3 regions of the Halalkalibacter flavus genome follow, and region 2 is predicted to be linked to each of the others. Evidence: riboswitches for the same ligand, from Rfam matches in the RefSeq annotation. Region 2 holds a riboswitch; each other region holds the start of a gene.

Region 1 (11,008 bases), on a different contig from region 2:
CTGTTAAAAGTAACGGGTCATTTTGTCTGTAATAAACCTCCTAACGGGATAATGTTAGCCTGTTCCATTCATGAGTGAGCTCAGCTAACTTATCTTTAATGTTATTAATTGATTGCTCGTCACCAATTTTTTTGAAATAAGACAATTCAATTAAAAAATGGTCGATCTCGTTATAAACAGTCTCTTTATTTCTTTTTACGTTACTACTATTTTTTGAGGCTGCTTTCATTGTAAAGTCAATATCATTGTCCAATAGCTTTAATACATTGGGACTTTTAAGCTTCGCCTCTACTAATTCAAGAAACCCTTTATGTCTTTTAAAGATTAATTTATTGTTTACTTCACTATTGTAAATGTTTAAGATCATTCTCCCTTTATTGAATCCCCAAAAAATTCGATATTTATCTTGGAGTACCCCATTTATTAGCTTATCTAATTGGTTTTTAGGAACATAAATGGATAAATCATCATAATGCGTTGCTTCCATTTGAACACCCCTCACATTTATTGTACGAATCAGGTATTACTAATGTGTATACACTCAACCGAAACAATAGACTGTTCCAAGGGAACTGAAAAAGGTCTTTTTCTTTTTTTCAGTTCCCTTGAAGCAATGTGCGAAGCCGCTGCATTTTTTAAAGTCAGTTATGAGAGGGTTTCTCTTAGCTGACGTGCAGCGTGCGGAGCCATTGCTACTTAATCGAAGAACTGAAAAAGGTCTTTTTCTTTTTCAGTTCCTATTCGTTTACGTCAACCAATACAATGTAAGCCCTTACAATACTATTATATTCACGTTTTTTAAATCATGCCACATTTATTCGCTTTATCCATAACTCCTATTATTAAACTTAGAACAAACAAAAAAAGACAATGTCTCATAATTGAGACACTGCCTTTTAAAAGCAATTTATAGTTTTACTACGTTAGCTGCTTGTGGTCCACGGTCGCCTTCTACAATTTCAAATTCAACTGATTGACCTTCGTCAAGTGATTTGAAACCTTCGCCAGTGATAGCGCTGAAGTGTACGAATACGTCGTTTCCGCCTTCTACTTCAATGAAACCGAATCCTTTTTCTGCGTTGAACCATTTAACTGTACCAGTTTGTGCCATGCTAAAAAACCCCAATCTTAAAATTATTTACTTAATATGCAATCGTATTTACAATCCGAGGTAAATAAAAATTCACATATTATAAGGAACATCAACCACGAATCGAGTGAATATCCCTTATAACATGTGAATACTGAACTCTTTTATGTGCTGCTAATTGATGCAATTTGTTTCTAATGGGAAAAATATAAGGATCCATCAATCAATCTCCAGACGATGAAAGCCCTGCCTCTCGTTCATCCTTGCGGCTCCTTGACCGCGCCAGCTGAATGAAAAGCGCTACCTTTTAAACTGAAGTTGACGACCGTTAATTTAACTATAGCCTATTTATTTGTAGATTGCAAGTAACTTTCCATTCTTTTGTTAAAAAATGTCCTGAATTTGGAAAGTCATGTATAAATATCACCCAATTGCAGGATCTGTATCATAACAGAAGACTAAATAAAAACAGAGCTTCTTTAAAAAGAAGCTCTGAACTGTTTTTTCTTTTCTTAATTACGGCTATAATAATCGTTAATAGATTCAAGAATCGATTGATCTTCCTTGATTTCCACTGGCTTTTGTGATGAATTTGTTTTTACTTTTTTCATTTCCCTCTCACCCTTCTGTTTAATATTTTGAATTTTTCTTCTCTTTATCTTGGTTTTATTATATATCAACTGTTCTATATCAGTCAACACCTTTTTTGTTATTGTATTAATACATTCTTATGAAATTAATGTAAAAAATGACACAGACAGCAAAAAAAATAGGCTGACACAAAGCCAACCTACGATAAAGCCCTTCCTTTCCCAGAATCACTAATTGCTATTAGCCCTATAGGATAAGGTTCGAAATATGTTTGATTTAATAAATATGCATTTTCAAAGCGATGACACCATGAATGAAGAATCCCAAGCACACTGCTTAATGGAATTTTTTGATTCTGATACTGATCTAACAACTGACAGAAATGATCTTTTTCAGCTTTTGTAAGATGTTTAGAAAAGTAACCATATACATGCTGACAAACATTCATATGTGAGGTTGACTTTGGAGGATTAATAAACAACTCATCTAGTGCACGTTCGTAATTTTCAATTATCTGTTCAATGGAAAAGTGATCATGATTGGCTACGATTCTTCCAAGCTGTTTCACCTTGACTTGATCATAAGCCATAAATAAGTATTTATTCTTTGCATGAAAAAGAATCAGTTCTGATTTGCTCTTCGTTTGCTTAACAGATCGAAATTCTGAAATCGTAAATAAATGGGTAAAAAAATGCTCTCTAAGAATGAAATTTCTAAGTCGCCCCTCGTCTTCACGAGGCTTTAATGGAAAGAAGTACTCAATACGAGTAGCAAAGATTCCACTACCATTTCGAATAACAGGAGATTTATCGACTCCGCTATACACCTTTGCATCTGTTATTCCACACGTCGGCGAACGATTTTTCAACAAGAATCCATCTACTTCACCAATATCCTCTAGAAACTCATTAGAAAACTCCGTCATTTGAAGCGTCAAATCTTCATTCGTTTTCGGTTGAATTAATTTATTTTCATCTCCATTGGAAACAAGCCGAACTACTTCTCTTGGTGTTCCTAAACCAATTTCCATCTCTGGGCAAATAGGGATAAATTCAACATAGTCGGCTAGCTTCTTAACGGTAGGCTCATTTATTTGATCGCCATTATATCTGCAAGCAGCAAACTCCATACATTTACTGACTACCACTTTCGGTTTAGCAAATGTCCGCACACCTTCACCTCTTATCTACTTATCATTCAGTTGCCTTCGAATGGCTAATGCGACTCCATCTTCATCATTTTGCTTTGTTACAAAGTCAGCAAGGTCTTTGATCGCTTGTTCCGCATTTCCCATCGCTACTTTATATCCTGCCACTTTAAACATGGATACATCATTAAAACTATCTCCTATAACCATTACTTCATTCATGGAAATCCCTAGTTGTTTAGCATAAGCTTGTACAGCGATCCCTTTTTGAGCTTGAATATTCGTAATCTCGATATTATCTGGAGCAGAGGCACTAACTGCTATGTTTGGAATTTCATGAAGCTTCTCCCTTACTTCATTTAGTTTCTGTTCGTCTTTTGAAAACGCTAATACTTTTAAAATAACCGTATCTTCTTGATCTAGTAGCTCATCATAACTTCCCACTAAAGATATCGATCCCATCTCAAATCGCTCTTTAGCCATCGTTTGCAATGTTTTAAAATCCTCATCAGAACCTGATGAAACGAAAAAGTCAATAACTGCTTGAATTGCCTTTTCATAGTTATCAGAAAATGTTCCTCTGTTTGTATATAACTCAAAATAAATATCATGTGTAAGTAACATATCAAATATTTCTTTGCTATTTTCTTTTAGAAGTGGGATCGTCGATAATAGGGTTTCATTTCTATCTCGAAACTGTGCTCCGTTCACACTAATAACAGGGCAGGTAATTTGAGCTTGCTTTAATGGGTACCGAGCTTCTCTTTCATCTCGTCCTGTTGCAACAACAACCTCAACACCAAATTGTTGCGCTTCTTTCACTGCTTTAGCATTTTCTTTTGTTACTTCATGCGCGTCACCAAGTAATGTACCATCCATATCAATTGCAATTAATTTAACCAATGTATTTCCACTCCTATGTATTGTCTCTTTAAGTTATTTTTAATCCTTTTACTATATCATATAAAGAAATACAACATATTAAAAAGGCACCTTTATAATTAAGGGGGTGTTTCAAAAGGTCTGTTTTTGACCTTTTGAAACACCCCCGAAGCAATGAGCAGAGTCGCTACATCTTTTAAAAGCCTTGAGAGGATTGGGTTACACACTCACGGCGCGTAGCGAACGGCGCCATTGCCTTCTCTATTCTGGCTTTTGGGACAACTCCTTTATTTATCGTTCTCTCTTTTATTGTATTGCTTCATCATTTCCTCAATTTCAGCGAGTTCTTGATCTGCTTCTTTCGCCTGCAAATATTCGAGTGTATGCGCAACCCTGTTCCCTAACATCATAAACCCCAAAAACAACAGAAATATAATAGAGATTGAAATAATTAATAATGCAGTATACATTTGCGCTCCTCCTCTTCCCTTTGCTACATCATACGGAGGAACTTTAACGTTAATGCATACTTTTTCCTTCTTGATTCATACTAGGGGAAACGTTTGTATATCGGAGGTAGATGCACCTTGAAAAAGAAACATGTCTTGATCTTATTTGGAACCAGTTTGATTCTTGCAAGTTGCGGAGCCGATTCGGAAGCAGATATTGTAGGTGATGTAGAAGCTCAGCAATTTAGAGCTCATTATCAAAATGATGTCCCTGCCCCTCCTAGTATTAGAGATCAAAACAAACAAAGGGTTCCTCGTTATACTGCGCTTCAATCTTATGCAGAAGAAGCCGGACATTATATTAGTGACACTGCCACCTTGTTAGAAGAGATCGCTCCGTTCTTTGATCAACCAAATGTTCAATCAGCTGATGTCGACACTACGTTAAGTAAAATAAAAAACATTCGCGATAAGAGCTCTGAATTCATTGATTTAAATCGACCAGAACCGTTTGATAGTATGCATCATGTACATATTTCAACATTAATGGAACTTGATGCATTGGAGAGAATTTTAAAAGACATTAAAGATCCTGTTCATCATCTTCAAGTGACAAACGCACGTGTCTATTACGAAAATGCAATTTTGTCGCATAAATTAATGGAACGTGAATTCCTTTCAGTCACTGAAGACTTCGGAATTCATTAATCAGAATTGTGTTACACACAAAAAGAGCAGGGATTTTTTCTTCCCTGCTTTTATCTACGACCGTGTATTGCATCATCCACTAAATCAGTTAGTTCCCCAGCTGTTCCACCAATGGAATCAAATGGTTTATCAAGACCAACATGATGCTCGACAGCATTCATTCGGTTAATCATCTTTCGATCTGTTGTAATACGGACATTTCTAAGGTCGGTTATTTGTCGTACTTCATCTTCCACTAACCTTTTTAGCTTTACTCGGTCTTGTTCTCTTGACTCAACACCAATTACAATATGGTTGCCATCTGTCATAACATGGGCATCCCTAACATTTTCTAATGATTCAACACGCGTCTCAATCTCCCTCGTTATTTCTGTTGTCGCTTGCTGATTCCTCATTCCATTGTTATTTCGCGCAACATGAGGATCGTTGCTGTATGAGTATTTATCACGCAAAACACCAGGACGATTACTAAGAATTCGGGCTCCTTGTTGATTAAGTCCCTCATGTTTCATACTCAAATTCCGGTGCCGCGTTGTATATGATCCTCTGTCTGTTAAATGACGTACTGGATCTGTTAACCCTTTTGGTGATTGATCTGGGACCATCATATCACTAATAGGTCCTTCTAGAGCACGCACCTGTTGTACTCCATACCCATTAAAACCTTCATTCCTGTCAGGGCTGGCTCCCATTTCCGCTTCTTGAGGTATGGTGCATCCTGTTAATAATGCGGCCGTGATGACCAAATAACCTACACATTTCATTGGAATCCCTCCTACCTTTATTGTGCGAAGTAAATCCACATCTCAACCTGAAAATATCTAGAAATCAACTTGCAATTTTTGTCGTTTTATTGCTAATTTCATCTATTTATGACTACTTTAGAAGAAACACTTTTCAACATACTTCTAATGGGTATAATAATTTTTATAAATAGACATTTGCTTAGACACACATCAGCGCTACTTTCCCATTTCAGCCTAATCAAGTCGTCTGTTTGTTCATTCTTTTTGAGGTGGAGTGCAATATGATATGTGTAGAAATTGAGCAAAAACGATTACAAATGCTGAACCTTGCTAAAAAGTATGGAATGACAGCAAAAGTAACCGTTGAGTGTAGTCAAGAACTGGACAAGCTTTTAAATTTATTACAAAGAAATTCTCATTAAAGCATTGCAAACATCGTAAACATTTGGTAAGGTAGACACAAATTACGTTATATCTTACTTCATACATTGAAGTGAGGGTAGAGGTGCAAGGATCAAAAGTACTTTAGCGGAGGAGAATGAGATCTGAAGATGCTAATTGGAAAGGGATACTTGCCGAAGTTAATGAGATCTCATGTCTCATTAGCTGGGACTGTTCTAAATAAGGGCAGTACTGTCATATAGCAAAAATTGCTATATGGAGGGCTATCTCACACATTGAATTGGTTTTGCTGCATTTGCTAAACCTAACAACAATGAGTAGAGGCCTCATTGTTGTTTTTTTGTGCCTCCCAGTAGCCCATCTTCCCCTGCGTATATGGAAAATTATTTATGAATTGAGGGTGAATTGGATGAATTTTGGTCGTATTATCACGGCAATGGTCACACCATTTAATCAACATGGACAACTTGATGTACCTGCAACACAAGAGCTCGTAAAACATCTTATCGCAAATGGAACGGATGCAGTCGTCGTAGCTGGAACGACAGGAGAGTCTCCTACTCTCTCTACAGAGGAGAAATTATTGCTGTTTAAAACTGTCGTTGAAACAGCAAATGGCCAAATTCCAGTTATCGCTGGAACAGGCTCAAATAATACTCAAGCCTCAATTGAACTTACAAAACAGGCTGAAGAAATCGGTGTAGATGGAATCATGCTTGTCGTACCTTATTACAATAAGCCTTCTCAAGAAGGAATTTATGCGCATTTTTCTACGATTGCAAATGCAACGAAACTTCCTGTCATGCTTTATAATATTCCTGGGAGAAGTGCAGTCAATATGAATGCAGAAACAACATTACGTTTAGCACAGCTACCTAATGTTGTCACAATCAAAGAAGCTAGTGGCGATTTAGATGCAATTGCAACAATCATTGAACACGCTCCTGAAGGTTTTACTGTATATAGTGGAGATGATAGTTTAGCATTGCCTATGTTATCTATTGGTGGAGCCGGAGTTGTATCCGTTGCGTCCCACATTGTTGGTAACGAAATGCAGCAAATGGTTCGTAACTACCAAGCAGGTCAAGTGACAGCAGCTGCTATGCAGCATCGTCAACTTCTCCCAGTGATGAAGTCTCTATTCATGGCACCTAACCCAACAGCAGTAAAAGCTGCAATGGAAATGAAAGGGATCAAAGCAGGCCCTGTTCGCTTACCTCTTATTCCTTTAACGGCTGAGCAACAACAAGAACTACAATCAGTTGTACAACCAAACATTAATTTTTTTGTTAGCTAATTAATAGACCAACCCGCTCAGAGATCACTCTGAGCGGGTTTTATTCACCTTAATGTCATAACGTTGAATGTTTACAAGGAGCTTAATGAACCTCATAGTAGATAAATCAACTAAATCCTTTTGCTTTCTCATATAAATACTGCACCCCATATAATAAATACGCTTTATAGTGTAAGTAGATAAAAAACTGAAGATGATTTAATTGATTGAGACGTACAATTTTTAATTTTTTAAGAACATCAATGATCGGAAAAGCAAAAATTGCATCAGCTAGAGCATTAAGGAGAACGAACTTTTTAAAGTTTCCAAACGAATATTTAAGTATCCACATAGATAAAGGCATATAGGGGCCAACACTAAAAGGAAGTTCGTCCCTAAGAAATGATTTTTGTTTATCATAAAACTTCCACCAATTCCGCTTATGTCCATACAAGTGATTGATAATCTCAAAAACAATAATAAAAAACCCCGCAAAAGAATAACGTTTTATATTCCGTTTCCCTATAAATATTAAAGATAACCATGGAATCATTAAACCCATATTAAACAAGAAATGTCTTTTTGTTATCATATGACAATTTCACCTCAATCAACTTTTTATTATTATTAAAGTGTCCAATATCATTATTTATATATCAGCAAAAAACCAAACCGGCGTTCGATTTGGTTTTTTACTGATATATAATGTTTCTTTACAATAATGGAGACTTAAGAAAAATGCTACTACACGCTTTTTTTCTGTAATGTTTTAGATATTGTTTTTTGTTTCATCCATGCATTCTCAATATAACCAGTTCCAAATAACACACCGACTACAATAAAAATAAATCCAAATGTTTGATACCAGTATACTTGTTCGTTTAAAAAGATAGCTGAACTAATTAACCCAAAAAAAGGTACAAAGTTATTAAAAATAGCCGTTTGCCCTGCTCCAATTTTTTGGATTGCAGCATTAAACAAAAAATGCCCAACCGCAGTAGCGACAATCGCTGAAACAAAAAAGATAACATAGACGCCTAATGGTGCGCCTATCATCCTTCCAAAACTTCCGGGTTCTAACAGAAAGCTAATGACAAGAAGTCCAACTGATCCAATTAGCAGCATCATGCTTGTCATTTGTTTTGAATCTAAAGTTGCAGTCGCTTTTTTAATATAAATAAAACTAATCGCTTGAACGAACATTGCGATAAAAATATACATCTCACCTAGAGATATAGCCCTATCTCCTCCCCCGCCTTGAATAAAAAGTACACCAATAAACCCTAAACCTATTCCGACGATCCTCCATCTCGTTAAACGATCACCAAGAAAGATAACAGCAAGGATCGAAGTCGATAGCGGAAGAAGCGCTAAAATTAAAACAGCATTCGAAGCATTTGTCATTGTTAAGCCCATTGCTAAGAAATAATGATGAGCAATAACGCCAAAAAGCGCTCCTAAAAGCGTGTATTTCCATTCTTTTTTCGTTAGCTTTCTCATAATTCGACTTCCGAGAATGATAGCAGCTGTTGCCACTCCTGCAGCCATAATTCGAAATACGGTCATTGTTATTGGTGGAAATGCCTCTACTAACACTTTCAACATAACAACATTTAATCCCCAAATAATCATCACAAAAAAGACAATGCCATATGTGAATAGCAGAGATTTTTCTTTCATAGCAAACCGTCCTCTCTACATTCCGTAGTTGTATCTTACCACCACCAATATGTAAGGTCACTATTTTTTCGTGTTACGTAACAATTTTTTAAATGAGACCCCTTACACTTGTGCTAAAACACAAAAAAAACTGACTCAAGAGGTATGCTTTGCCTCATGAGTCACCTTGCTCCTTAAGACGTATGCTCATCTGATATGATTGATAACATCGGCTTTTCATACAAATCACGTGGGAAGTTTGTTAAAAGCTCAACACCTTGATCTGTTATGCGAATCGTTTCCGTTATTTCCACTCCATAATCGTTATACCAAATACCTGGCATTAAATGAAACGTCATATTTGGCTTTAAGATTGTTTCATCTCCTGGCCGGAAACTAACGGTATGCTCTCCCCAATCAGGTGGAAAACTTAATCCAACGGAATAGCCAAGTCTGGAGCTTTTTCTATGCCCATGTTTACCAATTGTTTTACTCCAGATTCGTTCAACTTCTTCTGCACGAATTCCAGGTCGAATAAAATCAAGTGTTGCCTCAATTCCTTCTTCAACGACTTTAGCAAGTTCCTTAACCTCGTTTGGGGCTGTGCCAATTGCCATCGTTCTTGCCATTGGTGCATGATATCGTTTATAGGCACCAGCAATTTCTAAAGTTAAAAAATCACCTTTTTGATAAGGCCGATCCGTCCATGTGAGATGGGGGCAAGACGTATTCTCATTTGTTGGCATCATAGGTACAATCGAAGTATAATCCCCACCAAATTCTTTCGTTCCCTTTATTTGAGCATAATAAATCGCTGCTGCAACATCTGATTCTCGAACACCGACTTGAACACGATCGTATGCTGCTGTCATGGCATTCTCCACAATCTTTCCTGCTCTTTTCATATAAGTGATTTCATTATTTGATTTTATAAGCCGAATCATATTTACCAAGCTTGACGTATCTTTAAATGTCGCATTTGGCAGACCGTGCTTTAACCGTTCATAACAAAGAGCTGTAAAATAATGAACATCCATTTCTATCCCAATCGTTCTCCTACTTTGACCAATTTCCGTTAATATATTAGCGACAAAGTCTATCGGGTGTCGTTCCGTTGACTGAACATAAAAGTCGGGATAGGCAATAATATGGTGTTCATCAAGCCACGTTGTTTTTGCTACACCATTTGCGTCCATTTGACGCCCAATCCATAACGGTTGAGCGTCTTCTAACGTTACAACCATCATTTGATGGACATAAAAGCTCCAAGCCGAATAATTTGTTAAATAATACATGTTGGAAGGGTTAGAAATAAGGAGAACATCGACCCCTTCATCAACCATCCGCTTTTTGACGGCCTCCAACCTTCTCGTGTACTCTTCTAATGCAAACAAAGATTTCACCTCTTTCTAAGCCCCACTCTCATATTTAGAGAACAGCTATTTTTGTAATTTAAAAGCTACAACTTTTTGTTCGGTCATTGCTTCAATTGCATATCGAACTCCTTCGCGACCAATTCCAGAACCCTTTATCCCACCAAATGGCATTCCATCAATTCTCACATCACTGCTATCATTAATCATGACCCCTCCAAATTGAAGCTCATGAATTGCTTGAAATGCTGTTTCTAGCTTCTCTGTAAAAATGCCGGCTTGCAAACCATATCCACTGTCATTTGATTGCTCAATCGCTTCTTGGAGCGAATCAACAGGTTCAATGAGTACGACTGGACCGAAGACTTCTTGTGTTGCAATTGTTGCTTGTATCGGAACATTCGTTAAGACAGTTGGCTCGACATAAGCTTTCTTCCTTTCCCCTCCACAACAAATGGATGCACCTAGTTTCTTTGCTTCAACTATCCAGCTTTCAACTCTCTTTGCTTCATTTTCAGAGATCATCGGTCCGATATCTGTTGTTTCTTCGCTTTTTGTTCCTACTTTTAATTTTTTTGTTTCTTTAACAAATCGAGTTAAAAATGTTTGATACAAGGGATACTCAACATAAATTCGTTGGACGCCAATACAATTTTGACCTGCCACTCCAAATGCCCCAGACACT
Region 2 (11,008 bases):
AGAAACGCCATCTGCATGTGTTTGAAGCTCCGGCAGCTTTTTTACAAACCACGAGACAGCAATAACGGAAACAAGACCTGCAAATGCAACCCCGAATTGATTAATAAAATAATCAGCCGCATCAAGGAAGAACAATCCACCTTGAGTTGCAAACAATAATGAAATAACAGCTGCTAACCCACCGCCGAAACCAACTGCTTTGCGACGTGAGAATTTGAATTTATCTTGAACACCCGAGACAAACGTTTCAACGATCGAAATGAGAGAAGACAACCCGGCAAGTACGAGTGAACCAAAGAACAAGACCCCAAATAAGCCATTCATTCCCGGGAAGGTGTTAATGATCTCTGGAAAAACAACAAAGGCAAGACCAATTCCAGCATCAGCAACATCAGCTACACCAACACCAGATGCTTGGGCCATAAAACCAAGTGCTGCGAACACCCCAATCCCAGCTAACAGCTCAAAACTCGAATTACTAAAACCTGTAATAAAGGCATTATTTGTAATGTCTGACTTTTTCGACAAATAACTCGAGTACGTAATCATAATCGCAAATGCAATCGATAAACTGAAGAAGATCTGACCATAAGCTGCCACCCACACTCCTGGTGACATAATTTCACTCCAATTAGGCTTAAAAAATGCATCGAGACCTGTTAGAGCTCCTTCTAGAGTAATGGCACGAATGACAATGAGTAAGAACATAGCCACAAGTAACGGGATAAAGATCCGATTGGCAATTTCAATTCCTCTTCTAATTCCTTTAAATAATACACCGAGTGTTATAACCCAAACGATCACCAATGGGATCAGCACACCAGGAACTAGGGCTCCTATATCTCCAGGTGCCCCCCCTGAGACTACATCAATTCTTTGGAGATATTCCCCCATTAAAAAGCCACCAGTGTCTTCTCCCCACCTTTGGTTAAAGGCAAAATACGTGTAGGACAACGCCCACGCAATGATAACAGCATAATAGGTCGCTATAACAAATGAAATTGCTACTTGCCACCAACCGATCCACTCGGTTTTTTTGTTCATGCGTGCGTAAGTAAGCGGAGCTGAACCCCGATACTTATGGCCAAGCGTGAATTCCATAATGAGAAGAGGAATACCAGCAGTTATAAGAGCAAATAAGTACGGTAAAAAGAAAGCTCCTCCTCCATTTTCATAGGCGACATAAGGAAAACGCCAGATGTTCCCTAGACCTACAGCAGAACCAATGGCCGCCAAAATAAAACCAGCACGAGTTCCCCATTGTTCTCTCCCGTTCATTGACTTCACCTCTCTCGAAAATTTGATAAAACACTTTCTATACTTATTTATTCTGAATATTAACACTTTAGTATAAAAATTTTCTATTTTGTAGAAAACGCTTACATTTAAAATTAATCCTATTACGCTTTGCTACAGTGAAGAGGAAAAGACGGTGAGCAAGATTCATAAACCTATGCTTTTATAATTTCTTTGATTGTGTTTTTTCATGGGGAGTTGTCACACTCACATAAAGATTGAGTACGATGAATTAATATAGAATAATTTTGATAAGTAGTTAGAACGTTTAAAAAGGAGGTGGTAACTTGGCTAGATATAGGAGAAAGCCGGAAATTATTGAAGCTGTAAAGATCACCAGAACGATCACAATTGAAACTGCCAGTGGTTCACTTACAGGCAACCCAGGAGATTATCTTATTACAGATAAATACGGGGAACAGTATCCTTGTGATGCCAGGAAGTTTGAACAAACGTATGAACGGGTTAAAGATGGAAAAGACGTAACTACGTTTATTAAAAAGGCATTGCGTAAAGTCAAAAGAAAGTCGAAAGAATTCTTTGTGAAATCTCAAGGATAAAATTTAAGTAATCATTTACTATCCTCTTGAAACAAATAGATTGTTTCTACAAGAAGCAACATTGTTCAAACGAGGGTTTTCTTTTTGTTCTGAATCACTCTTATATGAAAAAAGCCTAGCCTCGAATGAAGCTAGACCTTTTCCGGCTATTATTAGCCCTTTTTCACTCACTATTTACTGCTACATACCCTGTCTCTTCGATAAGACGTTGTCCTTGTTCCGATAAAATCCACTTAAGCAAGACATCAACATTCGGATTGTCGCTTCCCGCTGTAATCGCATAAAATTCTGAAGCGAAAGGATAGGAACCACTGCGAATCGTTTCTTTATCTGGATACACGCCTTCTATTTTGAGGTGGCGGATTTCCCCGTCTTTCACCATCTCATTTGAAAAGAATCTGAACGTATATCCTATTGCATTTTTATAATTTTTGTAGCTAGAAACTTCTTCAAATACGCCTCCCATACCTGATACGACATCTTCAGTTAGGGGATCTGCAATTGGGACATCCTCCATAATCTTTTCTAATGCCGTTTGACTGCCACTGTCAGCTGGACGTTGGAACGCACGAATCGATGTATTCTCTCCCCCAACTTCACTCCAATTTGTTATTTTTCCTGAATAAATACCTTGTATTTGTTCAATTGAAAGCCCTGTTATAGGATTTTTTTCATTTACAAAAAAAACAAATGCCTCACGACCAATTGGAGTCATCTCTAGCTCGATCCCACGCTTTTGTGCTTGCTCTAATTGGCGTTTCGATGGAGCTGCAACAAAAATTATATCCACTTGTCCGTTTAGTAAATGTTGAAATGCCTCCCCTGTCTGGTTTGACATCACTTCACTTTGATGAACATTATATTCTTTTTCTGGATAAGTCGCTCTCGCAAAGGCAGAATAGACTGGATACAAAGCTGTAGCTCCATCGAGAATGGGGAGATCGCCTTCTAGTTTTACATTTGCAGGTTCGTCTAAAGCTACAACATTTGTATCATCATGAAATGGTTGATACCCATATAAATTATAATCTTGATCACTTACCGTCACGATACTTCTTTGATAACTTTCAAAAATCTCATACACAGCTATGGAAATGAGGCACAATGCAAGAAAACTCATTACCGTTATCTTCAATGTCTTTGGTTTTAGCAGACGGAAGATGACGACAACTGTTATCATCATTAAACTGACCGATACAACGACAATCAGTGGCGTATAAAAGGTTATCCCACCCATAAGCAAACTAATGACTGTCCCTACATAGCCGAAAAAACCTAGAACAACGACCATAATTAATGCGAGGATAAAATTGAGAACTAGGTTGGGTTTCATTGAAAAACTCCCTTTCAAACAATAAGTTATGATTCTACTTTCACTTTACCATAATCATACAATTTTAATAGCTTTCTTTTACGTAAAAAAGGGTCAACCTCAGTTAGAAGTTGACCCTTTAATGAATTATGCATTTGCACTCACTTTTTTTAAAACCATCACTGTTACAATCAGCAATGCAAAAGCGACCACTAAACTCAGTACTACGCTAGTCGTAAAACCTAATACTAGATAAGAAATCACTGTAATTCCAGCTGCAATAAGTGCATAGGGAAGCTGGGTAACAACGTGATCAATATGATGACTTCCTGCTCCTGTTGAAGAAAGAATCGTCGTATCTGAAATCGGAGAACAATGATCACCAAAGATCGATCCAGCTAGAACCGCTGCCATCATCGGTAAGATTAATGTAAGATCAATGACCGCTGCCATCTCACCAGCAATTGGAAGTAATAAGCCAAATGTACCCCATGATGTACCTGTAGAAAATGCTGCAAAACCAGCAATCACAAACAAAATGACTGGTAAGAACATTGGAGGAAGGTTTGACTGTTCAACAAGTGACGCTAAATACGTTCCTGTCCCTAGATCACCGATAATTGAAATAAGTGTCCATGCAAAGAACAAAATATAAATGGCTGGCAGCATTGACTTCATCCCAATAACTAACGAAGCTCCAAGTCCAGTACCTGATTTCGGCTTAAACACGTTCAAAATAAGGGCAATGGCTAAGCCGAACAAACCACCATATACAAGGGCTGACGCAACATCTGTGTTTTCAAAAATCGTCAGAATCGTTACATCGCCTTCTGTCCCTTCAATTCCTGTTGTCACCATAAAAAATACTGTACCAGCAATTAACGCAATGATCGGCCATACTAAGTCGCCAACCTTGCCTTTTTCACTTGCTGCAATATCATCTTGAGCACCAGGAATCGGGCCAAGATTTGCATTAAACAATTCACCTGATTTCATCGCACGTTCTTCATGAGCCTTCATCGCACCAAAATCAAGATTGAACCATGCTACAGCTAATACAAGCCCAATCGCTACTAATGCATAAATGTTCATAGGGACCATTAATAAAAATGCTTGCAATGCTTCATATTGAGTAACAGAATGCGTTGCAAAAATTCCTGCAATAATCGCTATAATGTAAGCCCCCCAGCTTGAAATTGGGGCAATTACACACATTGGAGCTGCCGTTGAATCGACCAAATACGCTAGCTTTGCACGAGAAATACGGTGTCGATCGGTTAACGGACGACTTACATTTCCGACTGTCAAACTGTTAAAATAGTCATCAATGAAAATAATAAGACCTAGAACAACCGTTAATAACTGTGCACCAACACGCGTTTTCACACGCTTCATTGCCCACTCACCAAACGCCCTACTCCCACCTGAACGGGTAATAAGAGCAGCCATCATTCCTAATAATAATAAGAAAAGAACGATAAAGAATTCCCATGTATTAATAGCAAACCCTTCATCAATAATCGAACGAGTCACAGTACCGAATGTAACGTGTTCCACATCAAAATCAAAAATGATACCCATCACAATGCCATAAATATTCGCGGCTGCTGCAAGTGGATTAAAATTATTAACCATGAATGCCCCAACAATAGCACCTGTACCAAGTGATAATAGCACTTTTCTAGTAAGAATAACCATCACAAGAGCTAATATTGGAGGGACTAAAGATAAAATAGATGATTCCATAATGATACCTCCTAAAAATGTATGGTAGTTACATAGATGAAGGACTAACTGCAATAGAAATATACAACTATGAGTGCTCCACTCTGACAACTGATACTAGGTGGAGCAAAGAGACATAACGAAAGATTCTTACTTGTTCCGTTACTAGTCCCTTTTCCATAGAAAAAAGCGATAGTGGATAACCCACTATCGCCTAACATCCGCGCGTGAATCCCCATAATCATGGTAGTCCTCCATAACTTGGCTACACCAAGTTATGACAGCTCTGCACTTATTCAATACAGATCCAGCAAAAGCAGCCTGACCTCTACTTCCACTTCGGCGACGGCCCCTTTCCCTTTCCCTCAACGTTGTCATCCTTAGAAAAGATACTCTTAGCAATCGCGCCTCTACCTCATCGTAACAATGAGGCACCTCTATTTAATTACCAATTATGGATGTTATCATGTTTCTTCTTTATTAGCAATGTTAATTTGAACCACCTAAAGTTCCTGTTTGTGTTGGTGATAAAGTATGGTATTGGATTTTATGTCCTTATCACAATTTTAATTCCATCATATTCGAGCCACCAAACTATTTCCTTACAACCCGTCAAACTATCATTTCTTTCTCTCATAGGTACGAAACTCATGACGATAACGATTTTTCTCGTCAACAATCCCTTCTTCGACAGAAACGACTTCCCACTCATTCTCATCAATTTCTGGGAAGAACGTGTCGCCTTCAAAGGTCTCATCAATGTATGTGACATACAACCTATCAACATGATCCCAAAAAAGCATGAACACTTCTGTTCCACCTATGACAAAACATTCTTCATCTTGCTTTACTATATTTAATACTTCTTCAATCGAGTGTACAACCGCACAGCCTTCTGCTTCATATTGTCTATCTCTTGTTAACACAACATTTCTTCGCTTTGGCAATGGTCTACCAATCGACTCGTACGTTTTTCTTCCCATCACAATCGTATGGCCTGTCGTAACTCTTTTAAAATACGCCAAGTCCGCTGGGAGGTGCCATGGCAATTGATTTTCTTTTCCTATTACCCGTTCTTGATCCATTGCAACAACAAATGAAATCATATGTACTATCCCCTTTTCTAACCTTCTTTTTGTTTTATCGTATCATAATTTAGCCGCTCGACAATATTATTGACCCAATGGTCAGAAAATTGCTCGGTTCTACGTAGAACAACATCACATCTCGCCACAAGCTGTTCTCCTGTATTTTCTTAATATTACCGGGTTAAAGCTTTTTACCTATTTTCCATAACTTTTCCTTTATTAAGGTTGACAATTACATACAAAAGAATTTATAATTATGAATGTAAACGCTTACAGTTTTGGTACTACTTTGCAAAAGGGGAGTGTTCGTATTGTCTTTGAAAACATTGTCTCAATTCGATAAGGAAAAAATTATCGATACCCTTTTAGAAAATCAATTTTTCAAAATGCCTGATGGCCGTCAATTATATGAAGCAACAGAAGAAGAGTTAAGATTACTTATATGCTCTGAACTTGAACAAGGTAATCACCATATATTTTTCTAACCAACTAATAAATTGGGATTGTCCTAAAAGGTCAAAAACAGACCTTTTAAGACAATCCCTTTCGTTACTTATTTATATCCATCAGGATTACTCTCTTGCCATCTCCACGAATCGGCACACATTTCTTCAATCCCTTTTTCTGCGCTCCAGCCTAACTCTTCTTTTGCCTTAGATGGATCTGCATAACAAATCCCTACATCACCAGGTCTACGCTCAACAATGGAATATGGCACGTCACGATTGGAAGCTTTTTTAAATGCTTCGACCATCTCAATGACACTATATCCATTTCCAGTTCCCAGATTATAGGCCTTTGCTCCTGTTGTTGTCACTATCTTTTCAAGAGCTTTTAAGTGACCTTTGGCAAGATCTACGACATGAATATAGTCTCTGACTCCTGTTCCATCTACCGTTGGATAGTCGTCCCCAAATACTTTTAATTCCTTTAACTTTCCAACAGCTACTTGGGTAATAAATGGCATCAAGTTGTTCGGAATACCATTAGGGTCTTCTCCAATTCTACCACTATGATGGGCACCGATCGGATTAAAGTAACGAAGCAATGCGATGCTCCACTCTTTGTCTGATACGTACAAGTCTCGCAAAATTTCCTCAATCATCAGCTTGGTACGTCCATATGGATTGGTAGCACTTAGCGGGAAATCCTCTAAAATTGGTACACGATCTGGCATTCCGTACACCGTTGCCGATGAACTAAATACGATGTTCTTCACTCCGTAGGATTGCATCAGTTCACAAAGAACCAACGTTCCTGTAATGTTTGTATGATAATAGTGGAGCGGAATTTCAACAGATTCCCCCACTGCCTTTAACCCTGCAAAATGGATAACTGCTTTAATGTTATGTTCTGCAAACACTTTCTCCAAAGCTAGCTTGTCCAACAAATCTACCTCATAAAACAGAAATTCCTTCCCGCTTAATTCTTTGATACGATCAATCGATTCATATTTGCTATTTGAAAGATTGTCAACGACAACAATTTCATACCCCGCATCTAACAGCTCTACACACGTATGGCTCCCAATATAGCCCGCCCCGCCTGTTACCAATATCACAAAACTCACTCCATTCATAAAGTCCCAAAAATAGAGGTCAAATACGTTTCCCTCCTCATTCTCTTGGTAATATCTTACCATATTGATAAATACTTTAATAGAAAGAGCACTGAAAAAAGTGTGGTTCCCCTTTTTCAGTGCTCTTTAAACAATGAGCGGAGCCGTTGCAATATTTTATGCGTTCTATAATGGGTTTCATAGGTGTAAACTTGCTTTGCACCGTCAGCTGACTTAGGAGGCTCATGTTCCTCTTAGAACGCGTGCAACGTGTGGAGCCATTACAACTTACTCGATTTTGCTAAAGAGTCTTTTACCACGGTCCTCTCGTTTTTTCCTTTTTCAGTAACCTCTACTACATCAGCCATTTCACCCATCCAAAAATCGATAGCCAAAGTGGAATACTTAATGCAATTCCCCAAAATAAACCGACAAATACATCTCCATCATACTGTTCCATCGAACCAACCTCCTCGTAGTATTAGTCTTGGCACATTACGGATGTTTCAAACGAGGAACCATTGCACATATGAAAATAAGTTTGAAAAACTGCTATGATGACTAAACTGCTAGTAATTGATCTGAAAAAGGTCGCCTTTTCTTTTTCAGTTCTATGCAATGTGCAGAGCCGTTGTCATGTTTATTAAGCCTTTTATGAGCGGGGTTCATAGGTGCAAACTTGCTTTGCACCGGCAGCCGACTTTAGGAGGCTCATGTTTCTCATAGAAGGCGCGCAACGTGCGGAGCCATTGCTACTTAATCAACTAAAAAGGTCGCCTTTTCCTTTTTCCGTTCAATCTAGAACATGGAGGTGTGTCTACTTGGCTTTATGGTTGTTCATAACTTGGATCATTCTATTAGCTATATTGCTTTTTACACAAAGTGCTAGTGATTTTTTTCGTCATGGACAGCTTCACTTTGCTATTACAACTGCCCCCCAATTTTCAGGCTTTTTCCATATGTATTCGTTTGTTGATCGAAGTATCTATTTTTCCATACAAAAACTTGGCCATTTTATTGCTTTTTTTATTTTGGCATTCTTAAGTACAATTGTTTTTCGAACAATCGTAGGCGCTCTGTTCTTTTGCTTCTTTCTCACATTTTCAACAGAATTTATCCAGCCATTTTTTAACCGAGACGGAAGATTGCTAGATATATTGATTAATGCGTCCGGTACCATGTGTTACTTATTCCTGTATGCCCTCTTTCATAAACGTAAATCGATAAACTTGAGCGAAGTTCAATCTAGTTAGGAGGATTTTATGATCAGAGCAGTTATTTTTGGAGTGTTTTTCGTCTTTCTTTGTGTTGCCATCCCTAGCTTTTTAGGCTTTTATCACAGTTCTAATCAAACACCAGAGAAAGTGACTGAACCACAAAGTGAACATCAGATTGAAGAGGAAATAGAGACAAAGTCCGAACAACACGACTTCAATGAACAAAGTGAGAATGATGAAGTTGAGGACCAACAACTAAAAAGAGAGGACTCTAGTGACGAGCTCGTTTTTTCTAATAGAGATGAGGCAATTGAAGCCGTGTTGGAACGGTTTTCACTGACCGAATTAATTAGCATTTTTACAAGTGTTCGTAATGGTGTTGATGATGAAAAGCGGGATGAATTGGTTGCGAAACTACAGGAGCAATTTACAGATGAAGAAATTGAGGCGTTAAAAGTTATTGGATTTGCCGAGTTAGAAAAAGTTCTTCAATGAGCATTTACATATGCCAAAAACGCCTAGAGCTCAACTCACTACTAGGCGTTTTCTTCTAATAAAATCAACGTTTTACACACTTTGTTCCTTCCGTAGTTGACCGAGTGGCGGTTGCTTTGTTTTCATCTTTTTAGTGAAATAACTATGCATAAGCATCCCGATCACAATAAGACTCATTCCGATCATTGCCATTCCATTTGGCAAAGGGGTCGATAGCAACGCGATCTCTCCCATTAACACAAAAAGAACTTGAGTTGATTGGGTCGCTTCAACTGCTGCAAGCTTCTTCTGGTTTCCTCTTACCCGGTCTGTTGCAATAAAAAATAAGGTCGTTGCAACGACGCCTGAACTTATGGCGACAATAAAGGATTGGAGAATTTGATCTGAAGAAGGAGCTCCAACCTGGATAAAAGCAACTAGACTGAGAACAAGCCAAAAAGGAATCGTAACTAATGTCATTCCGAAGACCCGTTGAAAAGTATCAAGCCGCCCTCCACAAACCTCCATCATTTTTCGGTTTCCAAGTGGATAGGCGACAGCAGCAAACATAACGGGCAGAACACCGATCATCGCCGTTTGCAAGGATACACTATTTGCATTCTGTAGCTGCATGAGAGCGACACCAAACAAGATCATAAGAGAAATACAAAATGCGCCTAAAGGAATTTTTTGACGGATTTTTTGAATTCCTTTGTTTGTTTGAACCGATTCCAAAAAAAGGGGAGCCAATAATGTTCCTGCTACGATAACTAATTGCCATGTTCCTGCTACCAGCCAACCAGGTCCATAGGCAGCTGCAAACGTAATCGGAGCATAAAATAAAACAAACCCAACAAAACTCCAGCCAAACCAAGGAATAGGATGCTTCCTAATTTCAACTATAATTTGTTTGACATTATTCCGAAACAAGACAATTAGAAATAAAAAAGGAAGCATAAAAAGAAACCGTAATGATGAACTCCACATCCAACTTCCTCCCGCTAGTTCCATCGAGCGGTTCAATATAAACGTAACCGCAAAAAACATCGCAGCAAATAACCCTAGTGTAATTTCCTTCATATTCTCACCTTCCAGAAGAAGCAATAGATATAGTATAATATACTAACTGATAACTATAATATACTCCTAATTTTGGAAAAGATCCACTTATATATTATGTATAAAACCTAAGCAAGGGAGGAATTTATTTGAAGCGCTCACATCAAACAGACGCAGAAAGATTGGCCAAACAAGTGGGATTGACTTTAAGAAAAATAAGGCAGGAACGTGGATTAAGCTTGCAGCAACTAGCTGATCTTACAACTGTCAGCAAACTTACATTAGGAAAAATTGAGCGCGGTGAAGCAAACCCATCACTCTCAGTCATTTGGAAAATTGCCAATGGTCTTGAGATCCCAATATCCCTTTTGCTAAATGAAGACAGCGACATTAAAATTTCACGTAAACATAAAGGAAACAAAGTAGTAAGCGCCAATGAAGCATGTACGCTTGAACCAATGTTTGACGTTTCAACATTTGGATCAAGTGAAATTCACAGAGCATTCCTCAAACCAAGAAGCGAATACAATCCAGGCGCCCACCAATTAGGTGTGGTCGAGTATGTTACCGTTATGACTGGAGAACTATTGATTCAAATAGATGGTGAGTCGTTTCATCTGTACGAATATGACTCCATTACATTCAATGGAGATAAGGAGCATACATATATAAACCCAACTGATCGTACGACTGTCCTACACTTCGTAATGACATATTCG
Region 3 (11,008 bases), on a different contig from region 2:
TTCACACGATGGAAAAACACAGCGTCTTGTAAGTGAGATTGCTGACTTCGAATATATTGTTACCTCATCAAATATTGAAGCATTAATCCTGGAAATGAATTTAATTAAAAAACATGACCCGAAATATAATGTCATGTTAAAGGATGATAAATCTTATCCTTATCTTAAAATTACAAATGAAGAGCATCCGAGGCTGATTACGACTCGCCAAGTGAAAAAAGATGGGGGGAAGTATTTTGGCCCTTATCCAAATGCCGGAGCGGCAAATGAAACAAAGAAGCTGCTGGATCGACTTTATCCACTGAGAAAATGCCGGACGCTTCCTGATAAAGTTTGTTTATACTACCATATTGGACAATGTCTTGCTCCGTGTGTGTCAGAGGTTACAAAAGAGCAAAATCAAGCAATGGTTCAAGATATTACGAAATTTCTTCGCTCTGGCCATGATGAAATTAAAGGACAGCTCACTGAGAAAATGATGAAAGCAGCAGAAGATATGGATTTTGAACGAGCAAAAGAAATACGTGATACGCTTGCCCATATGGATACCGTTATTGAAAAACAAAAAATGATGATTGGTGACCTCGTTGACCGCGATGTCTTTGGCTTTGCTTATGATAAAGGATGGATGTGTGTTCAAGTGTTCTTTATTCGTCAAGGAAAGCTAATTGAACGGGATGTTTCCATTTTTCCTTTTTATAAAGAGGCATCTGAAGATTTAATGACGTTCATTGGACAGTTTTATATGAAAAAAGAACATATAAAGCCAGCAGAGATATTACTTCCCGATGAAGTAGACAAAGACTTGATGGAACAACTGTTAGAAGTGAAAACACATCATCCAAAAAGAGGGAAGAAAAAAGAGCTACTTGACCTTGCAAATCAAAATGCTGCTATTGCACTGAAAGACAAATTTTCGTTAATTGAACGTGATGAGGAAAGAACAATAAAAGCGGTCGATCGATTAGGGGAAGCAATGGGGATTCAGACTCCATATCGAATTGAAGCGTTCGATAACTCTAATATTCAAGGAACAGATCCTGTTTCAGCAATGGTTTGTTTTGTAGATGGAAAGCCAAGCAGAAAAGAATATAGAAAATATAAAATTAAATCGGTTGAAGGACCAGATGATTATGGTTCGATGCGTGAGGTGATTCGCAGAAGATATGTCCGCCTCTTAAAAGAGTCTCTTCCTTTGCCGGACTTAATCGTTATTGATGGAGGAAAAGGCCAAATTGCTGTTGCTCAAGAGATAATCGTTGACGAGCTTGGGCTATCCATTCCTGTTTGTGGCTTAGCAAAAGATGAAAAGCATCGAACATCTCAATTGCTAATGGGAGACCCCCCTGCTATTGTTCCTCTTAAGCGAGACAGCCATGAATTTTATTTGTTACAACGAATTCAAGATGAAGTACACCGTTTTGCTATTACTTTTCATCGGCAAACTCGTTCAAAGACGTTCTTTAAATCGGAATTAGATGATATCCCTGGAGTAGGAGAAAAACGAAAGCGCCAGCTGCTGAAGCATTTTGGATCGGTGAAAAAGTTGAAAGAAGCAAGTGTTGATGAGTTAAGAAAGCTATCGATTCCGGAAAAGATAGCTCAAACCATCGTTGAAACATTAAATGGAAACGATAAATAATCTCTTGCGATTAGATTGATTTTTTGCTAGAATGTTAATCAATTGAATATGCCACACTTCAAACGAAGTGATTGGTAGAGGAGCGAAAACCAATAGTAGGCTTTCCGAGAGTAATGAGGCTCGTTGAAGAAGGATGAAAGGGGAATTCGCCGAAGTGCAAGAAAGACTCATCTTTCTAGTGCTGGACCTATGTTGAAGAAGCATAGGGCTGTCACATACCTAGACCCAAGTGGTATGTGGAGAACTATCTCACGAGAGAACAGGGAGCAGTGTGGTACCGGACTGGTATACATGCAACAGTGAGGGGGTTTTCCTTATTGTTGCTTTTTTGCATTCCATCACAACGTGAGGAACAAGGAGAGGAATCGGATTATGGCTAGAATTGTACAGAAATATGGCGGAACGTCAGTAGGTTCAGTAGAAAGGATTCAACATGTCGCATCTAGAGTAGAACGGGCAGTGTTGGCAGGAGATGAGCTTGTCGTTGTTGTATCGGCAATGGGGAAGTCTACAGATGAATTAGTTTCTTTGGCTAACCAGATTACAGATTCGCCAAGTAAAAGGGAAATGGACATGTTACTAACAACTGGAGAACAAGTAACGATCTCATTGCTTTCAATGGCATTACAAGCTAGAGGCATCGAGGCAATCTCATTAACTGGTTGGCAGGCTGGTATGCAAACGGAAGCTAGTCATGGTAATGCACGGATTGAATCAATTAATAATGACCGAATTGAAGCAGAACTAGCTAAGGGTAAGGTTGTCATTGTTGCGGGATTCCAAGGAATCAGTGAAAGCGGTGAAATTACCACTCTTGGTCGAGGAGGCTCTGATACAACAGCGGTAGCACTTGCAGCCTCTCTTAAGGCGAGTCGTTGCGATATTTATACAGATGTAACAGGTGTTTTTACGACGGACCCGCGTTACGTGAAGAAAGCGAGAAAGTTACACTCTATTTCTTATGATGAAATGCTTGAAATGGCTAATCTTGGGGCTGGGGTTTTACACCCACGAGCGGTTGAGTTTGCGAAGAATTATGATGTACCACTTATGGTTGCATCTAGTATGGAAGATACAGTAGGAACCATGATAGAGGAGGAAGTATCGATGGAACAAAATTTAATCGTCCGAGGAATTGCATTTGAGAATGATGTGACAAAGGTAACGGTAAAAGGCTTACCTAATCGACTAGACACATTATCAAAACTATTTACTACATTGTCAGAAAATCAAGTGAATGTGGATATTATTATTCAAAATCAATATGATGACGAACACGTAAATATCTCATTTTCCATTACACAAAGCTCATTAAAAGGAACTCTTGCTGTTTTGCAGGAAGCTCAAGATGAATTGCAATTTGAGGATGTAACGTTTGAAGAAGAATTAGCGAAAGTCTCAATCATAGGTTCTGGAATGGTATCCAATCCAGGTGTTGCAGCAAAAATGTTTGACGTCTTAGCTAAAAACGATATTTTCGTAAAAATGGTCAGTACATCAGAAATTAAAGTGTCTGTCGTTATCCAAGAGATAGATATGGTCTTAGCTGTAGAAATGTTGCATGAAGAATTTAAGCTTGCAGAACAAGTTGAAGAAGCTGTTGTTACAGTGTAAATAAAGGTAAAAAAAGTGAAGCTAACTGAGCTTCACTTTTTTTATTGAATTGAATCACGTTTATCTGTTTCAACGGTAATAAGGACACTATCTTTCGTTTTTGAATAGGTAGCTCCGCTAATACATTCTAACCACATTTCAACTTGTTGAGCTAGAAAGCCAGTCTCTAGTTGATAGCACCGCTTATCATCATTGTTCATCCATGACCCTTTTAATTCAAACACTTGCAATTGCTTCTTCTCTTTAAGTTTCGAAAGATTACCCCAATCAGCTTTTTCAAAAAAAAGGATGGCATCTTCAACTGTTGAAACTGGATATTTTCTGGCTAGCGACCTTCCAATCCAATATAAAATGGCATCATGATCTTTACCTAATAGGTCTTGCAGAACGTCATTTCGAATAAGGTCATACCCAAATTGATCTGTTCGAACTTCCATAAAAACATGCCCCTCTCCATACTTTGAAGCCAAAATGATCAGACAGCTTGTCGATCGTCTATGTATACTATCGTTCCAAATGCCTTTGAAATATATTTACTTTTTGATCATAAACGATGTCGTTGTTGGGTACAAGGAATAAGCTGGAATACAGAACGAAAGTAGGAGAGGTGAAAGAAAAAGGGAACCCCGCCCTTTTTGAAAAAAAGCGAAGAAGTGGCGCTGGCTCCACACGCCGTGCGCTCAAAGGAGAACCCCACTCCTTTGGGCTTAAAGCATCACGGCGGCTACGCTCATCGCTTCGAGGTGAAAGAAAAAGGGGAACCCCGCCCTTTTTCATTCACCTCTTAAAATGGTATACTTAACCGCGAATAAATCGGAGGTACATAAAAAATGAAATCAGGGTTGAATCAATTTCTTTCACCTTTTAGGATCATCATTATTTCATATATTGTTGCAATGGTGATATTCAGTCTTCTATTATATTTACCAATTTCCCATCAGCCCGGTGTAACTTTAACATACTCTGAAGCTTTATTTACTTCGGTAAGTGCCGTAAGTGTGACTGGGTTAACGGTTGTAAATGTTTCGGAAACGTATAGCTACATCGGAATTATTTTTTTAGCTATGGCTATTCAACTTGGTGGAATTGGTATTATGACGATGGGAACTTTCGTCTGGATGTTATTTGGTCGAAAAATTAATTTTGCTCAGCGTATGCTAATAATGGTTGACCAAAACCAGATTAATTTTTCGGGACTTGTTAATTTAATGAGAGGGATATTAATCGTAGCTTTAATTATTGAAGCAATAGGCGCCCTTATTCTTGGTACATATTATATTAGGTATTTTGATACGATCGGACAAGCCTACTATCAAGGGGCATTTGCATCACTCAGCGCTTTTACGAACGCAGGGTTTGATGTAACGGGAGAATCACTAATTCCGTTTGCAAATGATTACTACGTTCAATTTGTAACAATATTGCTCATTTTTGGAGGAGCTATAGGATTTCCAGTACTACTTGAAATAAAAGAGTACTTTTCAAAAAAAGATGAGAATTTCAAGTTTAGTTTATTTACAAAAATAACAACTACTACTTATTTTGCAGTTTTTGTTTTAGGGGTAATTGGTATTTGGGCGCTTGAAAGTGGCCATTATTATGTAGGTCTTGAGTGGCATCAACAATTGTTTTATTCTGTGTTTAATTCAGCAACCTCCAGAAGTGGTGGTCTTGCCACAATGGATATCTCGGAATTAAATCCAGCAACTTTGCTTTTTATTTCTGGTTTAATGATTATTGGAGCAAGTCCGTCCAGTGTAGGTGGGGGAATTCGAACTACCACGATCGCTGTAATGTTTTTGACAATTCGCAGTTTCGCACTTGGGAAAGAAGATGTAAAAGTTTTTGGGCGTGAAATTCATCCTGAAGACAAACAAAAGGCTTTCATTGTCTTATCTGTTTTCCTTGTTTTATTATTTGCAGCAGTTACGCTTATTACTGCTTTTGAGTCAAGAAACCCAAATGTCACTTTGCTTGCTATCATTTTTGAAACAGCATCTGCGTTTGGTACATGTGGATTATCAATGGGGATAACTCCTGACTTATCTATAGCAAGTCAATCTGTTCTAATTATATTGATGTTTATAGGTCGAGTTGGATTAATCGCTTTTCTGTTCTCTGTTCGAAAACGTGAAACGAAAACACACTTTAAATATCCGACAGAAAGAATTATTATCGGGTAAATTTAGTAGATAAAATGGAAATATTGTTATTTTCGTTGAAAAGCCCTTTGTACAGGGCTTTTTTCTCTATAAGAATCTTGGAAGAGTTGTATACGTTTTCTTGACGATGTTATCTGTTGGGAGTACAATAAATTTGTCAGATTTTTTTCACAGAAACTTGCTAAAAGTTTCATAATATTGATGCTTGCAATCTATCATATTTTGTTTGCTAGCCTCAATATACTATACAAGGATAGAAAAAAATCATCGAGTTACATGTTTGGTAGGAAAAAATCATTTGTGGGGGGAAAAAGGTATGGCTGGCAATCGGGAATTTTTTAATCGTAAGCTACATTCTTTACTTGGTGTCATTCCAGTTGGACTATTCCTAGTTCAACACTTTGTAATTAACCATTTTGCAACACGAGGTGCTAGTGCTTTTAACCAGGCAGCTCATTTTATGGAAAACTTACCATTTCGTTATCTTCTAGAAATCTTTTTAATTTTTATTCCACTGCTTTATCATGCAATTTATGGATTATACATTGCATTCCAAGCAAAAAATAACACAGCTAGATATGGGTTCTTCCGTAACTGGATGTTCCGTATTCAGCGTTGGACTGGAGTATTTCTAGTAATTTGGATTACGTGGCATGTATGGGAAACTAGAGTAGCTGCTGCGTTCGGTGCAGAAGTAAACTTTGATATGATGGCTAATATTTTCAGCAATCCTTTTATGATCGTATTTTATATTGTTGGGGTTATTGCAGCGACGTTCCACTTTGCTAATGGTCTTTGGTCATTCGCAGTATCTTGGGGGATTACAGTAACACCACGTTCACAACAAATTGCAACATATGTAACAATGGGTATTTTCTTCGCATTAACGTTTGTTGGAATTAGAGCAATTCTAGCATTCATTAATCCAGACTTAGCAAACATTTAAGGAGTGGGTCAATATGAGTAAAGGTAGAATTATTGTTGTCGGAGGCGGACTAGCTGGTCTGATGGCAACAATTAAAGCAGCAGAAAAAGGGGTACCCGTAGATCTCTTCTCATTAGTTCCGGTAAAACGTTCACACTCAGTTTGTGCACAAGGTGGAATTAATGGTGCGGTTAACACGAAAGGTGAAGGAGACTCTCCATGGGAGCACTTCGATGATACAGTTTATGGTGGAGACTTCTTAGCAAACCAACCTCCGGTAAAAGCGATGACAGAAGCAGCACCTGGAATTATTCACTTAATGGACCGTATGGGAGTAATGTTTAACCGTACTCCTGAAGGTTTACTAGACTTTCGTCGTTTCGGTGGAACGCAACATCACCGTACAGCATTTGCGGGTGCAACAACAGGTCAGCAATTATTGTACGCACTTGATGAGCAAGTTCGTAGACATGAAGTAAGTGGATTAGTAACGAAGTATGAAGGATGGGAATTCCTCTCAGCTGTCGTTGATGATGAAGGAACCTGTCGCGGGATTACTGCTCAGGATTTGAAATCATCTGAGATTCGTAGTTTCCAAGGAGATGCCGTTATTATGGCTACTGGTGGCCCAGGGATTATCTTCGGTAAATCAACAAACTCAGTTATCAATACTGGCTATGCAGCTGCTAAGCTTTATCAACAAGGTGTTCACTATGCTAATGGTGAGTTTATCCAAATTCACCCAACAGCAATCCCTGGTGATGATAAGCTTCGTCTAATGAGTGAATCTGCTCGTGGTGAAGGTGGACGAGTTTGGACATATAAAGATGGCAAGCCTTGGTACTTCCTTGAAGAAAAATATCCGGCATACGGTAACCTAGTTCCTCGTGATATTGCTACACGTGAAATTTTTGATGTGTGTGTTGAGCAAAAGCTTGGAATTAATGGTGAAAACATGGTTTATCTTGACCTTTCTCATAAAGATCCGAAAGAGCTTGATATCAAACTTGGAGGAATAATTGAAATTTATGAGAAGTTCATGGGTGATGATCCTCGTAAAGTACCAATGAAGATCTTCCCGGCTGTTCACTACTCTATGGGAGGTATGTGGATTGATTATGATCAAATGACAAACATTCCTGGGTTATTCGCAGCTGGTGAGTGTGATTATTCGCAACATGGTGGAAACCGCTTAGGTGCTAACTCGCTTCTATCAGCTATTTACGGTGGTATGGTAGCGGGGCCGAAAGCTGTTGAATACATGAACGGCTTAGATAAAACTGCTGATTCGATGCCTTCTTCTTTATTTGAAAATGAAGTGAAGAAAGAGCAACAAGCATTTGATGACATTATGAAGATGGACGGAAAGGAAAATGCCTACATTCTTCATAAAGAACTTGGTGAATGGATGACTGACAACGTAACCGTAGTTCGTTACAATGAGAAGCTGTTAAAAACAGACGAGAAGATTCAAGAGTTGATGGAGCGTTATAAAAATATTAACATCAACGATACAGCTAAATGGAGCAACCAAGGTGCATCATTTACACGTCAATTAGACGGAATGTTAAGCTTAGCTCGTGTTATTACACTTGGTGCATACAACCGTAATGAGAGTCGCGGGGCTCATTATAAGCCGGAGTTCCCTGAACGTAATGATGAAGAATTCTTAAAGACAACGAAGGCAACATTTAACCCTGCGAAAAATGGTCCTGACTTTTCATGGGAAGAAGTTGATACGTCGCTTATTAAGCCGCGTAAACGTGACTACTCACAAAAGAAGCAAGGAGCTGCTAAATCATGAGTGAAAAAACAATTAAATTTAAAGTAACACGTCAAGATGATCCGAACAGTGCTCCTTATGTAGAGGAGTTTGAAGTACCTTATCGTCAGAACATGAATGTCATCTCAGCACTAATGGAGTTTCGTCGTAACCCTGTAACGTCTAGTGGAAAAGAGACGACACCAATTGCTTGGGATATGAACTGTTTAGAAGAGGTATGTGGTGCGTGTTCAATGGTGATTAATGGCAAGCCTCGTCAATCTTGTACGGCTTTAGTCGACCAGCTTGAGCAGCCAATACGACTTGAACCAATGAAGACGTTCCCGGTTGTTCGTGACTTAATTGTTGACCGTAGTCGGATGTTTGACTCTCTGAAGAAAGTGAAAGCATGGATTCCAATTGATGGAACATATGACCTTGGACCAGGGCCACGTATGGCTGAAACAAAGCGTCAATGGGCATATGAGCTTTCAAAATGTATGACATGTGGTGTGTGTTTGGAGGCGTGTCCTAACGTAAATAGCAAATCTGAGTTCATTGGACCGGCACCATTATCTCAAGTTCGATTATTTAACGCTCATCCAACTGGTGAAATGAATAAAGAAGAGCGTTTAGAAACGATTATGGGAGACGGTGGGCTTGCGAACTGTGGAAACTCTCAAAACTGTGTGCAGGCGTGTCCAAAAGGCATTCCGCTAACAACATCGATTGCTGCATTAAACCGATCAACAACATTACAATCCTTTAAAAATTTCTTTGGTGCTTAATTGAAAAAGGTCTAATCTCTTTTTAGGTAAGAGATTAGACCTTTTCTAAGGTATATAAGTAATCGTTTTCAAATTATTATTAGTAACAAATGTATCAAAGTATAAGAAAAGGTTGTGGTTGAATTGAGAGCACCGTCTTACATCCAAGATATAGCAAGCTGGAAAAACTCTTTTGATTTTTTTATGCCTGTACAGGTTAGGTTTTCAGAAACAGATGCGTTCGGTCATTTAAATAATACAAATGCTTTTGTTTATTTTGAAGATGCACGGATAGCTTTGTTTAAAGAGTTAGGTTTGATGCAAAAGTGGTCTAAAGCTTCCTATTCTCAGATTATTGTAGTAGCCGATCTTCAATGTGACTTTCATAAACAAGTCCCCTTTGATGAGCAATTACAAGTTGGAGTAAAAGTTCAAAGGCTTGGAACATCATCTGTTGATTTGCACTATGTAGCCGTAACTTCGAAAGGGGACATTTGTCTAACTGGAAGGGGAACGATTGTACAGATAAGTAAAGAAACAGGTCGCGGTGTTGCTTTTGATGAAGAAGCACGAAAGCTTTTAGCTGATTAAATAAAAACAGAAGAAGAGGCTGTCAAAAATAAGTTGTGTCCCCCATAAGCAAACGCTAGATAATATGCTTATAGGGGACAGATCCTTATAAGACAACCTCAGTAAAATATGAGACGACTAAAACGTAAGCGATCCAACGAAATAACGGATGAGCCTGTGAATAGTAGCGTACCTATATTTCAAGTTCTCCTAGTCGTACTAACTCAATAACTGCTTGAGAGCGCCCCTTTACTCCCAACTTTTGCATCGTATTAGAGATGTGATTTCGTACGGTTTTCTCACTTATGAAAAGCTCTTGTGCGATATCTCTCGTTGTTTTGTCTTGGACAAGTAATTCGAAAACTTCGCGTTCCCTTTTCGTAAGTAAGGGTTTAGGTCCGAATTCTGCTCCTTTCAATGAGTTCACTCCTTCTTGCTCGGGCTGAGAGCGAATAGTGGGGACTAAATTCCCACCAATGAAGGGTTTTAGTCTCGATAGTATATGTGTGCGAGGCAAACTACGTGTTTTATTTTCGACATTAACTTTAGCCTTTTTTATAGTTAATTTTTGCTTCTTTAACTTTTATCGAATTTTCGACAAGGTTCTACTTTATTTCTAGTAAATATATTGAAAAGGGTTAAATCCGTATGCTATACTAAATATGGCTTTAAGAAAGCATACATTATAAAATACTATATTGTATTACTTCCAAATTGTGCATTTAAATACGTGTTACTGATTCGATCAGGCATAAGTATTGAAGTGTATATGGGACTCAGTTAGGGTACTCTATAATCGTACTCGCTTATTGTGATCTTCATATTCCTTTCTTTACTTATGCCTTTTTTAAGTATCTTTCGTAAGTTTCGTTTAAATGTGCAAATGTAGAAGACAATAAGTATATGGAAAAAAAGAAAAAGATCTCTTTTTCTTAATTAAAATTCTAATGAAAAGAAAGAGGTAGATGATTATGGCAGAAAAAACATTTTTAATTACAGCAGATACGGGAATTCACGCACGTCCAGCAACTCAATTAGTAAACAAGGCAGGACAATACTCTTCAGATATTACTCTTGAGTTCAAAGGGAAATCAGTAAACTTGAAATCAATCATGGGTGTTATGTCATTAGGTGTTGGTAAAGGTTCAGAAGTTACAGTAAAGGCTGAAGGCTCAGATGCAGATGAAGCTCTTCAAGCAATTGAAGATGTTATTAAGGAAGGATTAGGGGAATAATGCAAACACTTACTGGTATCGCTGCTTCTTCTGGTGTAGCGATTGCGAAGGCTTTCGTACATGAAGAGCCTGATATGACAATTGAATTAAAAGAAATTCAAGATCCAGCCAGTGAAGTTAAGCGTCTTGAAGATGCACTTTCTAAGTCAAAAGAAGAGCTTGCTGTTATTAAAGATAAGACAGAAAAAGAGCTTGGACCTGATAAGGCTGAAATTTTTGCTGCTCATCTACTTGTTCTTAGTGACCCTGAGCTTGTTGATGCAGTGAAAGCAAAGATTACAGGTGAAAAACAAAGCGCAGAATATGCCATGAATGAAGTTTCATCAATGTT

What was found. A riboswitch is a leader RNA that binds a small molecule or an ion and turns the genes downstream of it on or off. The one in region 2 is predicted to bind lysine.
Region 1: linked by a shared signal. The riboswitch ahead of dapA (4-hydroxy-tetrahydrodipicolinate synthase) and the one ahead of SAY88_RS18425 (Na+/H+ antiporter NhaC family protein) in region 2 are both predicted to bind lysine.
Region 3: linked by a shared signal. The riboswitch ahead of SAY88_RS02860 (aspartate kinase) and the one ahead of SAY88_RS18425 (Na+/H+ antiporter NhaC family protein) in region 2 are both predicted to bind lysine.

What each region holds. Positions count from the first base shown of each region.
Region 1 is NZ_JAWRVK010000006.1:124,489-135,496, reverse strand. It holds gene SAY88_RS06245 (hypothetical protein) at 41-487, opposite strand; gene cspD (cold-shock protein CspD) at 908-1,111, opposite strand; gene SAY88_RS06235 (YbgA family protein) at 1,881-2,852, opposite strand; gene SAY88_RS06230 (Cof-type HAD-IIB family hydrolase) at 2,868-3,731, opposite strand; gene SAY88_RS06225 (hypothetical protein) at 3,998-4,180, opposite strand; gene SAY88_RS06220 (hypothetical protein) at 4,298-4,867, shown strand; gene SAY88_RS06215 (YhcN/YlaJ family sporulation lipoprotein) at 4,918-5,631, opposite strand; gene SAY88_RS06210 (aspartyl-phosphate phosphatase Spo0E family protein) at 5,895-6,035, shown strand; lysine riboswitch at 6,106-6,289, shown strand; gene dapA (4-hydroxy-tetrahydrodipicolinate synthase) at 6,425-7,312, shown strand; gene SAY88_RS06200 (hypothetical protein) at 7,419-7,883, opposite strand; gene SAY88_RS06195 (DMT family transporter) at 8,036-8,971, opposite strand; gene SAY88_RS06190 (M24 family metallopeptidase) at 9,145-10,344, opposite strand; gene SAY88_RS06185 (aldehyde dehydrogenase family protein) at 10,390-11,008, opposite strand, start outside.
Region 2 is NZ_JAWRVK010000034.1:803-11,810, reverse strand. It holds gene SAY88_RS18440 (sodium-dependent transporter) at 1-1,278, opposite strand, end outside; gene SAY88_RS18435 (hypothetical protein) at 1,584-1,856, shown strand; gene SAY88_RS18430 (PstS family phosphate ABC transporter substrate-binding protein) at 2,020-3,189, opposite strand; gene SAY88_RS18425 (Na+/H+ antiporter NhaC family protein) at 3,316-4,914, opposite strand; lysine riboswitch at 5,133-5,314, opposite strand; gene SAY88_RS18420 (dihydrofolate reductase) at 5,514-5,999, opposite strand; gene fbpA (Fur-regulated basic protein FbpA) at 6,293-6,466, shown strand; gene galE (UDP-glucose 4-epimerase GalE) at 6,535-7,560, opposite strand; gene SAY88_RS18405 (VanZ family protein) at 8,361-8,792, shown strand; gene SAY88_RS18400 (hypothetical protein) at 8,802-9,251, shown strand; gene SAY88_RS18395 (DMT family transporter) at 9,324-10,310, opposite strand; gene SAY88_RS18390 (helix-turn-helix domain-containing protein) at 10,439-11,008, shown strand, end outside.
Region 3 is NZ_JAWRVK010000003.1:71,918-82,925, forward strand. It holds gene uvrC (excinuclease ABC subunit UvrC) at 1-1,642, shown strand, start outside; lysine riboswitch at 1,710-1,897, shown strand; gene SAY88_RS02860 (aspartate kinase) at 2,015-3,256, shown strand; gene SAY88_RS02865 (YslB family protein) at 3,298-3,693, opposite strand; gene SAY88_RS02870 (TrkH family potassium uptake protein) at 4,087-5,439, shown strand; gene SAY88_RS02875 (succinate dehydrogenase cytochrome b558 subunit) at 5,735-6,364, shown strand; gene sdhA (succinate dehydrogenase flavoprotein subunit) at 6,378-8,147, shown strand; gene sdhB (succinate dehydrogenase iron-sulfur subunit) at 8,144-8,893, shown strand; gene SAY88_RS02890 (acyl-CoA thioesterase) at 9,077-9,463, shown strand; gene SAY88_RS02895 (helix-turn-helix domain-containing protein) at 9,636-9,860, opposite strand; gene SAY88_RS02900 (phosphocarrier protein HPr) at 10,414-10,677, shown strand; gene ptsP (phosphoenolpyruvate--protein phosphotransferase) at 10,677-11,008, shown strand, end outside.